One region of the Aneurinibacillus sp. XH2 genome, then DNA from elsewhere that is predicted to be linked to it. Evidence: riboswitches for the same ligand, from Rfam matches in the RefSeq annotation. Region 1 holds a riboswitch; each other region holds the start of a gene.
The links. Region 1 has a riboswitch for S-adenosylmethionine ahead of ACH33_RS14900 (trans-sulfuration enzyme family protein). Riboswitches for the same ligand answer to the same signal wherever they lie in the genome.
Positions count from the first base shown of each region.

Region 2: it holds a riboswitch for S-adenosylmethionine, as region 1 does, so the genes downstream of both, metK (methionine adenosyltransferase) here and ACH33_RS14900 (trans-sulfuration enzyme family protein) in region 1, are expected to answer to the same signal.
Region 3: it holds a riboswitch for S-adenosylmethionine, as region 1 does, so the genes downstream of both, metH (methionine synthase) here and ACH33_RS14900 (trans-sulfuration enzyme family protein) in region 1, are expected to answer to the same signal.
Region 4: it holds a riboswitch for S-adenosylmethionine, as region 1 does, so the genes downstream of both, ACH33_RS05210 (homocysteine synthase) here and ACH33_RS14900 (trans-sulfuration enzyme family protein) in region 1, are expected to answer to the same signal.

Region 1 is NZ_CP014140.1:3,002,374-3,006,120, reverse strand. Features, by position in the region: gene ACH33_RS14910 (DODA-type extradiol aromatic ring-opening family dioxygenase) at 1-93, shown strand, start outside; gene ACH33_RS14905 (DUF3298 and DUF4163 domain-containing protein) at 366-983, opposite strand; SAM riboswitch class I at 1,127-1,243, shown strand; SAM riboswitch class I at 1,346-1,454, shown strand; partial or broken gene ACH33_RS14900 (trans-sulfuration enzyme family protein) at 1,548-2,712, shown strand; gene ACH33_RS14895 (hypothetical protein) at 2,777-2,944, shown strand; gene ACH33_RS14890 (pirin family protein) at 3,185-3,747, shown strand, end outside.
Region 2 is NZ_CP014140.1:392,528-396,274, reverse strand. Features, by position in the region: gene ACH33_RS01925 (sensor histidine kinase) at 1-983, opposite strand, end outside; gene metK (methionine adenosyltransferase) at 1,149-2,357, opposite strand; SAM riboswitch class I at 2,511-2,661, opposite strand; gene ACH33_RS01915 (hypothetical protein) at 2,743-3,225, opposite strand; gene ACH33_RS01910 (S41 family peptidase) at 3,366-3,747, opposite strand, start outside.
Region 3 is NZ_CP014140.1:549,604-553,350, forward strand. Features, by position in the region: gene ACH33_RS02670 (SPFH domain-containing protein) at 1-240, shown strand, start outside; gene ACH33_RS02675 (cyclic di-GMP phosphodiesterase) at 598-1,680, shown strand; SAM riboswitch class I at 1,778-1,883, shown strand; gene metH (methionine synthase) at 1,983-3,747, shown strand, end outside.
Region 4 is NZ_CP014140.1:1,070,493-1,074,239, forward strand. Features, by position in the region: gene comER (late competence protein ComER) at 1-548, opposite strand, end outside; gene ACH33_RS05200 (DUF2533 family protein) at 649-897, opposite strand; gene ACH33_RS05205 (helix-hairpin-helix domain-containing protein) at 997-1,692, shown strand; SAM riboswitch class I at 1,781-1,885, shown strand; gene ACH33_RS05210 (homocysteine synthase) at 1,990-3,288, shown strand; gene ACH33_RS05215 (deoxycytidylate deaminase) at 3,427-3,747, shown strand, end outside.

The DNA.
Region 1 (3,747 bases):
ATGGGGGCGGCGGATGACGGAAGAAAAGCGGATTTGCTGCATCGGGAATATCAGCATGGAAGCTTGAGTCTATGTTGTTGGAAGTTTGAATAATCAGTGTAAGGGTGTCGCAATTTATAGTCATTTAACTACAAATTGCTAATTGGAAGCATCCTTCCTCTGCAGACGAGCAGCCGATTGGTAGGTATTCAGTATACAACGATTGGCAAAGTATTTGAATATCCGCGTCACGCATTTGAAATATGAAAGACCTTTCGATAATTGAAGGGTCTTTCATATTTCAAAGCGGTGTTTGAACAGCATGTATCCAGTTTTATGACGTTTTCGGATATAATCTTGCGTTTTATACGGCAACAGATGTAATGTTATGCTTGAGCCATTTTTCCTAAAGGCCCATTTTCATTGATGATATCTTCCAAGTCGTATACAGATATGGGAAACATGGGAAAGCCGACATAGTAAGGGGTAATTTCATACAGTTGAAAATAAATAACCAATGCTTTATCTGCTATATAAAAATCTTGATCTGGCCGAATCCCTTTAAATTCGCCTAACAATGGGATGTTTCGTTTTTTAATCTGGAATTGAATAATATTGGACAGTCTTTTTATGTAATCACTTCCTTGTTGAAATAAATCCTTCAATTGATAGAGTTTACCTGTTTGAATATTTATAGTTAATGATTTTAAAATGGTGAGTCCATGTGCGTGGTGCAAGATATAGGCATAATTCTCTAGGGTTAGGCTAAGGATATCTCTTTCATTGGATTTGATCTCATAATGGCCGAGCATTTCGATCGTTGTTGGATTTTGATAATACCCTTGTTCTTGGATTAAGGCATAAACTTGATGCAAAATGATAACGTTTATTTTTTCTTGTACAGCCTTATTTTTCAGTCCTTCTACCCGAGGATAATAAATGGTGACATTTGGGGCAAGAATGGACATTGTTTGTATATAAACGGGGAAGTTATATGAATCCATAGCATACCAATCCCTTTCGATTTTTTCCTATGTTTTAGCCTATTCAGGAAGTGGTTGCACGGTTTTTGTTTAGAGATTTTTTAAATTTATTGACAGTTTTCATAAACGTAATTATTATAGAATAAATAATTTATATATTGATTTTCTTATCAAGAGAGGCGGAGGGACTGGCCCAGTGAAGCCCGGCAACCCCAATGACCCTATTCGAGGGAAGGAAGGTGCCAATTCCAGCAGGATACACATATCCTGAGAGATAAGGAAAAGGATGAGCAATCAGCTCCTTTATACCTTACTCAGGATAAAGGGGTTTTTATTTTGCCCTGCAATTTGGTTCGTACGATGCACACAAACTGAATATATCGCTCTTATCAAGAGAGGTGGAGGGACTGGCCCGATGAAACCCGGCAACCATCAAACGCAATGTTTGAACGGTGCTAATGCCTGTGGAACGACTGTTCTAAACGATGAGAGGGGAAAGTTTGCTGTATATAAACACTCTCCATCGAAGAGTGTTTTATTTTTTATCTTTGATGTTTATGAAACGAAATGAAACGGAGGAAGAACATGAACATTGAAACACTTCTTGTTCGTTCTGGGTTAGAAAGAGACCGCGCGACTGGTGCAATCAGTACACCGATTTACCAGAGCGCGACTTTCCAGCATCCAGAGCTGGGTGTCAGTACCGGATATGATTATTCCCGCACAGCCAATTCAACCCGGACAGCGCTGGAAGAAGCGATAGCCGTGTTGGAAAAAGGAGCGAAGGGCTTCGCTTTTGCTTCCGGGATGGCCGCCATTTCCTCTGTTTTTTGTTTGTTAAAGAGCGGGGATGAGATTTTGCTTTCTGATGACATTTACGGCGGCACGTACCGGGCGATTACAAAACTGTTCCCTCGTTTCGGCATACAGTCAAAGTTCGTAAATACAACGGATATCGGTGCGATTGAAAGCGCGATTACGCCGGCGACACGTGCGATATTTTTGGAGAGTCCGTCCAATCCGCAGATGAATATTACAGATATTGAAGCCGTATGCCGGCTGGCCAAACAATACGGGTTGCTAACCATTGTCGATAATACGTTTATGACGCCTTATTTACAGCGGCCTTTGCGGCTGGGAGCCGACATTGTGATTCATAGCGCCACCAAATATATCGGAGGACATAGCGATGTTGTAGGGGGGGGTGGTGGTAGCGGGCAAAAAAGAAATCGCTGAAGAAATCGGATTTATTCAGAACGCGTTCGGTGCCATTCTCGGCCCGCAAGATTCCTGGTTGTTGCTACGGGGATTGAAGACGTTGAAAGTGCGGCTTGACCAACATCAGAAAAGCGCGCATAAAATAGCGGTTTGGCTGCAAAACCATCCCGCGGTAAAGCGGGTATATTATCCCGGTCTTCCCGAACATCCGGGGCATGAGCTGGCCGCTAAACAGGCAGCGGGCTTTGGCGGCGTGCTCTCTTTTATGTTGCATAATGTAGAACAGGTAGAGCGATTTTTGCGGAATGTCACTCTTCCGGCTCTTGCCGTAAGTCTCGGCGCTGTCGAAAGTATTTTGACGTATCTGGCTCGGATGTCGCATGCCAGTATTCCGGAAGCGGATCGAAAGAAAATGGGAATTACGGATACGTTATTGCGCCTATCGGTCGGTCTGGAAGAGCCGGACGATTTGATTCAAGATCTGGAGCAGGCTTTGCAATGTAGTGTTTCCAGTTCCAATTATGTTTCTTGAGTATATATCATTTTGGATGTTTTGTATGTACAATCAAAAGAAACTGTTTTGTACATATAGGACATTGATACACAAAGATGGAAAATCTTTCGGGGTATGGGTAACGATACGGGCTGTGCCCAACGGCAAAGAGCATCATGTGCGGCAATACGGCGTGCATTTAATAAACAAGCCGTGTGGCGAAGAGAGACCGGTCGGTGATGCAATTGAACGGCAGTGTTTGATGGGATGAAAAAGTGCAGTTCCTGGCTGGGAAGCGCAGCGCATGTTTACCGGGGAGAAGTCATTTCCATAAGGGCAAACCGGGATAAGGAAGGACAGCCGATAGATGTTTCGGCTGTTTTTTTACATAGAAAATGATTTGAGAAAGAATAGGCTCATAATAAAGGAAACAGGGAAAAGATGATTGACTTTTTTATTTATTGTAATATACTTTTATAAAGTAAGTTAATAACTTATCAGGAGGTTGGATATGATTACTATTTATCCAGCAGCTTCGCGTTATTCCACAAATCATGGTTGGCTGCAAAGTAATTTCAGTTTTTCGTTTGCTGAGTATTATGATCCAAATAATTTACAGTTTGGCCCGCTTCGGGTGTTTAATGATGATATCGTACAACCGGGTACGGGCTTTGGTGCTCATCCGCACAGGGAAATGGAGATTGTCTCTATTGTGCTGAGAGGACAATTGAAACATCAGGATAGCACTGGTAATTCAGCGGTGCTTGTGCCGGGAGAAATTCAGCGCATGACCGCCGGGACGGGGATTATGCACGCTGAGTTCAATCCGTCCGATACGGAAGAGGTTAATTTTTTGCAGCTTTGGTTTCTACCGGATGAAAAAGGATTGGAGCCTTCATACGAACAATTCGCGTATAATCAGGAAGCAATGAGAAATAACTTGTTGCCTATAGTAGCGAAACGTCAAGTAGATGGGCATCGCGTAGCGCATATTCATCAGGATTTGACGTTATATCTTTCCAGGCTGGATACCGGCAAGAGCCTGACATTTACGCAAGCGGAAGGCCGCCGTAT
Region 2 (3,747 bases), 1.1 Mb from region 1:
GGCTTAAATTCAAGCCTTACTTCCACATGGCGGGCTTTTGCATGCTTTGCTGTATTGTTTAGCGACTCCTGAATTAAGCGGAATACGGCGACTTCAATCGAATTCTGCAGGCGGCATTCCGGGGTAAGCAACGTAAGCTTCGTCTCGATCCCATGCCGCTTCTCATATTCCTCAAGGTATTTACGAAGCGTCGGCACAAGTCCTAGATCATCGAGTGCCATCGGACGCAGATCAAAAATAATCTTTCTTACATCCATAAGGCTTGCCCTTGTAAGTTCTTTTAATAACCTAAGCTCTACCTTAGCTTCGTCAATCCGATTTTGATTAAGCATTCTCTCAACGATTTCGCTCCGCAAGGTAACATTGGCCATCGATTGCGCCGGACCGTCGTGAATATCGCGCGCCACTCGCTTCCGTTCTTCTTCCTGGGCCTGAATGATCTGAATTCCCAGCAGCTGCTGATTCTGGGCTGACTCCAGCGCAATCCCCACTTTCCTTAAGTTGCCCTGCAGGTAGTTTAGCACAATTCCCATCTGCGCAATCAAGTTTTCCGATTTCTCTATGGTGCTTAAAATGCTGCGGTGGCGCCGCTCCAGCTCGTCCCGCCGCTGCCTGAGATGGAGCTCCTTATCCCTTGAGAGCGACAGCTTAATCTGCATCTGGCTGGCTTGCTCATACGCTTCGCGTATTTCCGCCTCACTATATTGGTGGAAACTACGGCTAATACTAGCCAGCTTCTGGCGCGCCTTTCTCGCCTGCAGTTCAAGTTCATCCGTCTGGCTAATGACCCATTCGATTTCTCTTTTTAGGGCTTCCAGTTCGAGGCTGATATAATTGCTTTCTTTATGCGCGTTTTCCGCGATATCAAAAATCTTTTCCCTACTTTCTTCCACCGACGAAATCGTCTTATTCATGACCTCATCAAGCAGTTGAAAATCAATGTTCGCCTCGGTCACGTACATCCCCTCTCTATCATTAGCCAATAAGTACCATTCGAATTGTTACCTTCTACGCTTCTCTTCCCTACTGGTTGACTTCCTTTATAGGCAAGAAGAACAAAAACTCTTTTCCTATTGTATCATTCATCCCACATAAACAAAACAAGACCCACACACTATTGATGTGTTGGGTCTTTAGTCTTATTTTTATTAGCGAGCGGAAAGTTCAGAAGCTTCTTTCTTAAGAATTTCTGCCTTATCCGTTCTTTCCCATGGAACATTTAGGTCATTGCGACCAAAATGTCCATACGCGGCAGTTTGACGGTAGATCGGTCGACGCAAGTCAAGCTGTTTGATAATGCCTGCTGGACGAAGATCAAAATGTTTGCGCACAAGCTGAACAAGAATTTCTTCATCCACCTTGCCTGTCCCGAATGTATCTACATTAATGGATACAGGCTGCGCCACCCCAATCGCATAAGCTACTTGCACTTCACACTTCTCCGCCAACCCCGCGGCCACAATGTTTTTCGCTACATAGCGCGCCGCATACGCACCGGAGCGATCCACTTTGGTCGGGTCTTTACCGGAGAAAGCGCCGCCACCATGACGAGCATATCCACCATATGTGTCCACGATAATCTTGCGTCCGGTCAATCCAGCGTCACCCTGCGGTCCACCGATAACGAAGCGACCTGTTGGATTGATAAAATACTTCGTTTGCTCATCGAGGAACTCGGCCGGAACAACCGGCTTAATCACATGTTCTTTCAGATCCTTCTGGATTTGCTCAAGCGTTATGGACGGATCGTGCTGCGTAGAAATAACGATCGTGTCCACACGTACTGGTTTGTTTCCTTCATATTCAATCGTTACCTGCGTTTTGCCATCCGGACGCAGGTAGCTCAACGTTCCATCTTTGCGGACTTCCGTCAAACGACGGGACAGTTTATGAGCAAGAGAAATCGGAAGCGGCATCAATTCTGCCGTTTCGTTGCAAGCGAATCCAAACATTAAGCCCTGGTCGCCAGCACCAATCGCTTCAATTTGCTCATCTGTCATCTGTCCTTCGCGCGCTTCGAGCGCCTGGTCAACCCCCTGCGCAATATCAGGAGATTGTTCGTCAATAGAAGTTAGAACCGCGCAAGTGTCAGCGTCAAAACCGAATTTCGCGCGAGTATATCCGATTTCACGAATCGTTTCACGAACCACTTTCGGAATATCTACATAGCAGCTTGTCGTAATCTCGCCCGCTACAAGCACCATGCCTGTTGTTACGGATGTTTCCGCCGCTACACGAGCGTTTGGATCTTTTTCAAGAATCGCATCAAGAATGGCATCGGAAATCTGGTCGCAAATTTTGTCCGGATGGCCCTCCGTTACCGATTCCGATGTGAAGAGATGACGGCCTTTTTTCAGCGCCATGTTCACGTACCTCCTTATAAACCATGAATATATAGATGGTCTTGGTTAAGATACGGTACTCCCTTCCCAAACGTTGTCGCAAAGCAGTAAAAAACCTTTTCCATTATTTTATCCTGGAAAAGGGTCATCTTTTTACTCATTCTTTGCCCTTTATCTTCCAGAATCAAGTATGTATCCATACCTGTTCTGCTGGTTAGCACCGTTCATCGCGCCGGGAACACTTGTCCGCGCTAGCTCGTTGCGCGATGTGGTTGCCGGGCTTCATCGGGCCAGTCCCTCCGCCTGCTCGGGATACAAGGGTCTTCCGTTCTCAATGAGCATATCTTATTTAGGTTTGGATGTCAATAAAGAAAAATACTTGGTTGTTCGTTCGACCGTGCTACCGAACTACATATTCACCGCGGATCATAATGTCCGCCGGGCCTTTTACAACTTTGAGGCCACGGCCGTCATCGCGCGGCAACAACAAATGGTGATTGGCTGGTACCGGCTCGCCCTGCGTAATGTTCGTGCCTGCGGTCAAATCCGGGAGACCATACCCTTCGCCCGGCGGCGTATGAGCGACCACTTTTCCGGTCCGAACAATAAATTCCGTGCCCGCATAGCCAATAATCGTCTTTCCTGCCGGAACTTTTTCCACGATCAGCTTCGCCGCAGCCGGTGTCTGCGTGTCGCTTGCCGGTTTGCCGGGCTGGGATTTCACCACATTCAAAATCTCCTGCTTTACTTTCTCCACATAGCTCTTCGTTACAACCGGATCTGCATCGGAGCCGGGCTCAGGCGTAGCTGCCAAACCGGTGGACACCGCCCCGATCACCAAGGCCAACGCGGCACCTGCCAATCCATATCCCCATTTTTTCATGTACATTCCTCCCTGCGTATACTGATCTAAGGGAAGAAGCCGGGCATCTCTCCCCGGCTTTTCCATCCTCCCAATTACGGTATAAATGGTTATCTAATTGTATATACGCCCGGGAAGGAATTTTGTTGTGAATCCATGCTTTACTTTACATAAACGAACAGATTATCCCCTCTCGTTTCGACAAGGATGGACGGAAAGTCGCTGTCCAATTTTTCAAGCGAAAGCCAGAGGACACCTTTTTCGTTGCGTACATATGCATTATTTTTGCTCGGATATTTGCGCACAGTTTCACCACAGCGCATGGTCGCTATTTCCTGGGACGCATCCCAATAAACTTGGCAACCATACAATTGGGCAAACGGGCGAAGCGCGATAAACCATTTGCCATCGATTTTTTTCGCAACGCTTTCGCCCGCAGGAATACCAGCCACCGAAGCAGTCCCGTTCGAATGTAGAACAAGAGCAGTGGAACCATGCAAATACGAAATCGCCTTGATAACCTGCTCATTCGGGTTTTCTACG
Region 3 (3,747 bases), 1.2 Mb from region 1:
GCGATTGAATTGGTTGCTGCAGCCCAGAAAAAGCAAATTTATGAAGTGTTCTCTGCTTTGAAAGAAGTGAAGGCCGACGATAGCGTGATTGCGCTACGCTATATTGAAGCCTTAGAAAAATTGGCTGAAAGCGACAATAAAGTGTTTATTCCATATGAGGCTACCGGCCTTATGGGAAGTGTAGGAGCGGTTAAAGATTTACTGCAATCATCACAGAGTAATATGAGGGTGGATAAATAGAAAACCACATAGCTATGAGTTATAACTCTGACATGAAAGCAATAGACATAAGCGTCAGTCAATGTAGTGAGATATTAAGAGAAAGTAGAAAAAGATGATAAACAATCGGGTGAAGGAAAAAGCAGGAAAAAACGAATGCTTTTTCCTTCTTTTTTTAGCTGTTTGTAGGAAGAATTTGCGGCTTGCTCGTCGTTGCTTTCTTCCAGGAAGAGCGTATAGAACGAATATCATCAAGCTCAAAAAAATTTATGCGTTTTCATAAATCTATTATCTTAAAACCATTTTCCTGTGATAAAATTTAATCAGAACAAAAATAAGCATAAATACCTATGAAAATTAAGAAAGTAGGGTTTGTTCGTGAAAAAAGTGCATATTCGTTCTGTAAAACCGGGGGATAAAATTGCAAAGACAATTTTATCGGAAGCAGGACAGGTGTTGTTGGCCGCCGGACTTGAATTAAGCCAACGTTACATTGACCGGTTAAAAGCGCTAGGCATAGATACGGTATATATTGAAGATGAGCATACGGACGATATTGTACCGGAGGATGTGCTCAGTGATACGACGCGCAAAAAAGCGGTGGAGACTGTATACAAAATGATGACAGGGCTTATGGATCAACCAAAGGTAACAGGACGGATAGCGATGCCAGATATGGGCAAGGTATTCCGGAATGTTTTTGGCAACATACTAGGAGATTTAAGCGGAAGAAAGGATATTATGGTAAATCTTGTAAATCTTCATTCGCTGGGTGGTTACCTGTTTCATCATTCGGTCAATGTGGCGGTACTGGCTGGAATTATTGGGTTGGCCAAAGGGTACAATCGGGAGCAGCTCATGGATCTTGGCGTGGGAGCGTTGCTGTTCGACATAGGTATGATTATGTTACCGAAGGATCTGTGGAATAAGAAGACGATGCTAACTGAGGAAGAGCGGGCGTATATTGAAAACCATACAGAAGACGGATTTAATATTTTGCGTTACCAGTACGATATGTCCCTTCTTTCCGCTCATTGTGCGCTGCAACATCATGAACGGTATAACGGGTCCGGTTATCCGCGCAAACTGGAGAAAGATCAAATTCATGAATACGCGCAAATTGTCGGTATAGCCGATGTGTATGATGCGCTTACTTCCCATCGCTCACATCGTCAGCATTATACACCTAATGAAGCGCTGGAATACTTGTTTGCTTCCGGAAATACCCTGTTTGACCTAGAATTGGTGAAATTGTTCGTAAAACATATTGCCGCCTATCCTATAGCGTCTACCGTCGTATTGAATACAGGACAAATTGGGGTCGTATCTCATGTTCATCCGAATGCTGTGCATAGACCAATCGTTCGGATTGTGCAAGAACGTGATGGTACGGTAGTAAAGGCTCCGTATGAAATTGATCTAAAAACCCATACTAATATTGTGATTACACGTACGTTATGAAAGAAATCACGAGATGTATAAAAATTTCTATTGACTCTTTTCAGATATTGATTAATAATTAGTTAAAAGTTAGTTAGAAAAGTGAAAATAAAAACGATTCTTATCCAGAGTAGGCTGAGGGACTGGCCCAATGACGCCCGGCAACCGGTATATTATATACACGGTGCCAATTCCAGCAGGATTCGTTTCCTGAAAGATAAGGATTTCGCGTTTTGATGAAGATGCAGAGACCTCCCTTCTTTCAGGAGGTCTTTTTTATTTTGTACGTGAGCGAATTTGTGTCAGAAAAGGGGACGATGATGATGAGCGGAGTGACAGCAGTAAAAACGAAACCGGCACTTGAAAATCAACTTCAGAAAAAAATTTTGATTATTGATGGAGCGATGGGCACGATGCTGCAACAGGCGGGGCTCGGGCCGGAAGACTTTGGCGGTGAGCAGTATGAAGGATGCAATGAAATACTGAACCTAACGCGCCCGGACGTGATTCGTAACATTCACGAAACTTATTTGGAAGCAGGAGCGGACATCATTGAGACCAACACATTTGGCGCCACATCCATTGTGCTTGCGGAGTACGATTTACAGCACTGTGCCCGGGAAATTAACCTGGCAGCAGCTCGGCTGGCACGGGAGGCGGCAGATAAATACTCTACGCTGGAATGGCCTCGTTATGCCGCCGGCTCGATCGGGCCGACCACTAAAACCTTATCCGTTACCGGCGGTGTAACCTTTGAAGAACTGGTGGAAGCATACTATGAGCAGGCGCTGGCTTTGATTGAAGGCGGGGTGGATGTGCTACTGCTGGAGACGGTTCAAGATACGTTGAATGTAAAAGCGGGCGGTATTGGCGTACAGCGGGCGTTCGAAGCGGCGGGACGTAAGCTCCCTATTATGATTTCAGGCACAATTGAGCCGATGGGTACTACGCTTGCTGGTCAGAATATTGAGGCTTTTTATATTTCTTTAGAGCATTTGCAACCCGTGTCTATTGGATTGAATTGCGCGACAGGCCCGGAATTTATGCGTGATCATATTCGAACGTTATCCGCCATGGCGAATTGCGCGGTCAGCTGTTATCCAAATGCTGGCCTTCCGGACGAGAACGGGCATTACCACGAGTCCCCGCAGGCGTTGGCGACCAAATTGGCCGGATTCGCCGAGCAAGGTTGGATTAACGTGGCGGGTGGCTGTTGTGGCACGACGCCTGATCATATTCGTGCCATCGCGGAAGCGCTCAAAGATTATCAACCGCGCAGACCGCAGGGACTAAGCACGCACGCGGTTTCCGGCATTGAACCTGTATATCTGGAACAGGACAATCGCCCGCTTTTTGTGGGAGAACGGACGAATGTAATCGGCTCGAAGAAATTTCGCGATTTGATCAAAGAAGGGAAGTATGAAGAAGCTTCAGAAATTGCTCGTGCACAGGTAAAGCGGGGCGCGCATGTTATTGATATCTGTCTGGCCGATCCGGATCGCGATGAAGCGGCCGATATGGAGGCTTTTTTGAAATTTGTTGTACGTAAAGTTAAGGTTCCGCTCATGATCGATTCCACAGACCCTAAAGTTGTCGCTTTGGCGCTGAAGTATTCCCAGGGAAAAGCAATTATTAACTCTATCAATCTGGAAGACGGTGAAGAACGTTTCGCTGAAGTAGCGCCTTTATTGAAGAAGTTTGGCGGAGCGGTGGTCGTTGGCACGATCGATGAGAAAGGAATGGCAGTGTCGCGTGACCGCAAGCTGGAAGTAGCCGAGCGTTCGTATCATCTACTGGTAAATAAATATGGCCTGAACCCGCGGGATTTAATTTTCGATCCGCTCGTGTTTCCAGTTGGCACGGGCGATGAAGCATACATCGGTTCTGCGCGCGAGACGATTGAAGGTATTCGCCTGATTAAAGAAAAATATCCGGAATGCCAGACCATTCTGGGCGTAAGCAATGTGTCATTCGGCTTGCCGCCCGCGGGTCGGGAAGTACTGAACGCCGTGTATTTATATCACTGCACGAAAGCGGGACTTGATTATGCTATCGTCAACACGGAGAAATTGCAGCGCTTCGCTTCCA
Region 4 (3,747 bases), 1.7 Mb from region 1:
ATAAAGCGTTGCATTAGAAAGCTAAAAAAAGCTGGGCCGCAGCTTACAATATCCGAGGAAATTCGTGTTTGCGATTCTTCAATCTCTATAGGCGTACTGATGGCAGAAAGAAGTGTGAGCAGCAAGGTACGATCAGTCTGGGTTAAACGGGCACCGAACGTAATGAGTGAAGCACCGCTGAGCGCTGTATTCGTAATACTGGGAATGACACGGGCCACTTTGCAAGGAATATATGCTTCTAATTGTTGCACACCGACGGAACTTGTGATAGATAGAACAAGTTTATCGGGCGTCAAATGTTCGCCAATTTCGTCGAGTACCGTCCGATATTCCAGGGGCTTGGTGCACAGAAATAGAATGTCTGCTTTTTGGGCCACATTTATGTTAGTGCTAGCCTTGATGTCCGGGTGTTTTGCCGTGAGCGCATGTAGTTTTTCCGGTGTCCGATTGGCAACAGAGATTTGGGCGGGCAGAACAGCACCAGATTCGATAAAGGCTTCAATGAGGATTGTTCCCATACTTCCCGTTCCGATAAAGCCGATATGCATCTAAATCCCCCCGGCGATTATAATTATTTAATAAGTATGAGGGGAAAGAAAGATTTAGTACACATATTTTTCTAATTATGCTAAGATAGAGATGTGGTAATTATTTACAAATATTTTGTACCATTTCTTCCGTCACAAGTTTGCGCGGCGGAAGATGGTAACGTTGCGCAAGTTGATTAATTTGTTGTGTGATGTTATTAATCTCTTCCACGCTGATTTTTTCTCCGTTCTTGCATTGCTCTACCGCTTTTTCAATCCACATTTCCCGCACCGCATCCAGTTTGCGGTAGAGCGTAATATACTCAGCTTGCCTTGCGGAGTGGGCTGAAATTGCGTGATGAACACCCATTGTTTGCAATCCTCCTTTTTTAAGTGGCGATTTTCTGAATGTTTATATAAAAAGTATAGGCAAAAAGTTAGAAAACTACAAGTAAGGGAGAGAGATGCGGTGAAAAGCTGGTTTGTAGAAAAGAAAAAATGGATCAGTATTAGTATATGTCTTTTTATTTTGGGCAGTAGTATTTATTTTTATAATTACACTCAGGAGGAAACAGAAGCAAAAACGCTTCCGTTTTCTGAGCAACAAGCGGTTACGGGCTCCTCCGTTTTCACTGCCGGGGAGAACGATCAAACGGGAGATCCCATAGAAAAAGAGGAAAGCGCGCGCTCTCCTGCGCCATCCGTTCAGGCGACTGTCGTCGTTGATGTGAAGGGCGCGGTAGCGAAGCCAGGGGTATATACGTTACCGGCTGAGGCACGTGTGTATCAGGCCATCGGGATGGCGGGCGGATTGCTTCCGGAAGCGGATGCAAAGCAAGTCAACGGAGCGCAGCGGCTTGTTGACGGCATGCTCTTATATATTCCGATAAAAGGAGAAGAGGCTCTAATCGGTACAACGGGTCTGGCATCAGCAGGAACAGCTTCTGCGCCGGGCGCACCCGGGCAGGAGGAGAAAATTAATATTAATACAGCTACATTAGAGCAACTACAAACCATTCCTGGTATTGGGCCTGGAAAAGCAGCAGCTATTATTCAATACAGGGAAGAAAATGGCCTGTTCAGAACGGTAGAGGATTTAACAAAGGTAGCAGGAATTGGTCCGAAAACATTGGAGAAAATGCGCGCCAAAATTTCTGTACAATAAAAATCTTCAAATTAAGTTGACAGGTAGGAATAGTAAGGCTATAATAAAACCAGAATCAGCTCAAGCGAGAAAATTTTATATAAGACATCTCTTATCAAGAGCGGCGGAGGGACTGGCCCGATGAAGCCCGGCAACCGGCACGTATGTGCAAGGTGCTAATTCCAGCAAAGCAGCATGCTTTGGAAGATGAGAGCGATGATACATACCTGCGTAGAATCCTCTTCTTCCAAAGAAGAGGATTTTTCTTTTGGTTGGCATCGCCGAAAACAAAGAATGATGACAGGGAGGAAAAAGAGAATGGCAGAAGAACGCAAATTCAATTTCGAGACGGTATGCTTGCACGGAGGACAGGAAGTGGACCCGACGACGCTTTCGCGCGCGGTGCCAATTTATCAAACAACTTCTTATGTATTTAAAGACACGGAGCATGCAGCCAATTTGTTCGCATTGAAAGAATTCGGTAACATTTATACGCGCATTATGAACCCGACGCAGGATACGTTTGAGAAGCGGATTGCGGAACTTGAAGGCGGTGTGGGTGCGCTTGCGGTCGCTTCCGGTCAGGCGGCAATTACGTTCTCTATTTTAAACATCGCGCATGCGGGGGATGAAATTATCGCTTCCAGCAATCTATATGGCGGAACATACAACCTGTTCGCGCATACGTTTCCGAAGTTCGGCATAACGGTGAAATTCTTTGATCCGGAAGATAAGGATGCTATTCGTGCCGCGATCACGCACAAGACAAAAGCGCTTTATGCGGAAACGATCGGAAATCCACGCGCAGATATAGTTGATTTGGAAACATTAGCGGGCATCGCGCATGAGAACGGAATTCCATTTATTGTAGATAACACGTTTGCCACTCCGTATCTTTGCCGTCCGATTGAATTTGGCGCTGACATTGTTGTTCATTCTGCTACAAAGTTTATCGGTGGTCATGGTACCTCAATTGGAGGCGTGATTGTCGACTCCGGTAACTTTGACTGGAACAATGGCAAGTTCCCAGGGTTAACTGAGCCAGATCCGAGCTATCACGGTGTAGTATACACGGAAGCAGTCGGCAATCTTGCCTACATTATCAAAGCGCGCGTACAATTGCTGCGCGACTTTGGGGCAGCGATATCTCCGTTCAACTCTTGGTTATTCCTGCAAGGGTTGGAGACGCTTCATTTACGCATGGAGCGTCATGTGGAAAATACAAAAAAAGTAGCGGAATATTTGCAAGAAAACGAACTTGTTTCCTGGGTGAATTATGCAGGGCTTGAGAGCAGTCCTTATTATGAGCGCGCAAAGAAGTATTTGCCAAAAGGACCGGGTTCCATTTTCACGTTCGGCATTAAAGGTGGGCTGGAAGAAGGCAAACGCTTTATTAACAGCCTGAAGCTTCTTTCCCACTTGGCGAATGTTGGCGATGCCAAAACGCTTGTTATCCACCCTGCAAGTACGACGCATCAGCAGCTAACGGAAGAACAACAGCGCAGTGCGGGTGTTACGCCGGATATGATTCGTCTCTCTATCGGTATTGAAGCGGTAGATGATATTATTGCCGACATTGAGCAGGCGCTTAAAGCCAGCCAACTGGTGAATGCATAATCGTAGTTTGACGGAAGCAGAATAGTAATAAGTTTTAGAAGGGGTGAGGAAGAAGACTTTCTCTCCCTTTTTTCTTTCCGGTATTCTTTTTCGCAGGTTAGAATAGTAAAGAGAAAGAAACAGAAGAGAGGGAAAGATATGAGCCCACGGAAGACATGGGATGAATATTTTATGGATTTAGCGTATATGGCCGCGACCCGGGCCACATGTCCGCGCCGTCACGTTGGGGCGGTACTAACCAAAAATAAAAAAGTGCTGGGAACGGCCTACAACGGAAGCCCAAGCGGCGTTGAGTCTTGTCTTGATGTTGGATGTATGTTGCATACCTACTATGAGGTAGACGAACAAGGGAACAGCGTTGAGAAGCAAAAATGCATTCGCACCATTCATGCAGAGCAGAATTTGCTTTTGTTTACCGACCAGGAGGAACGGCAGGGAGCCACCATCTATGTCACGGAT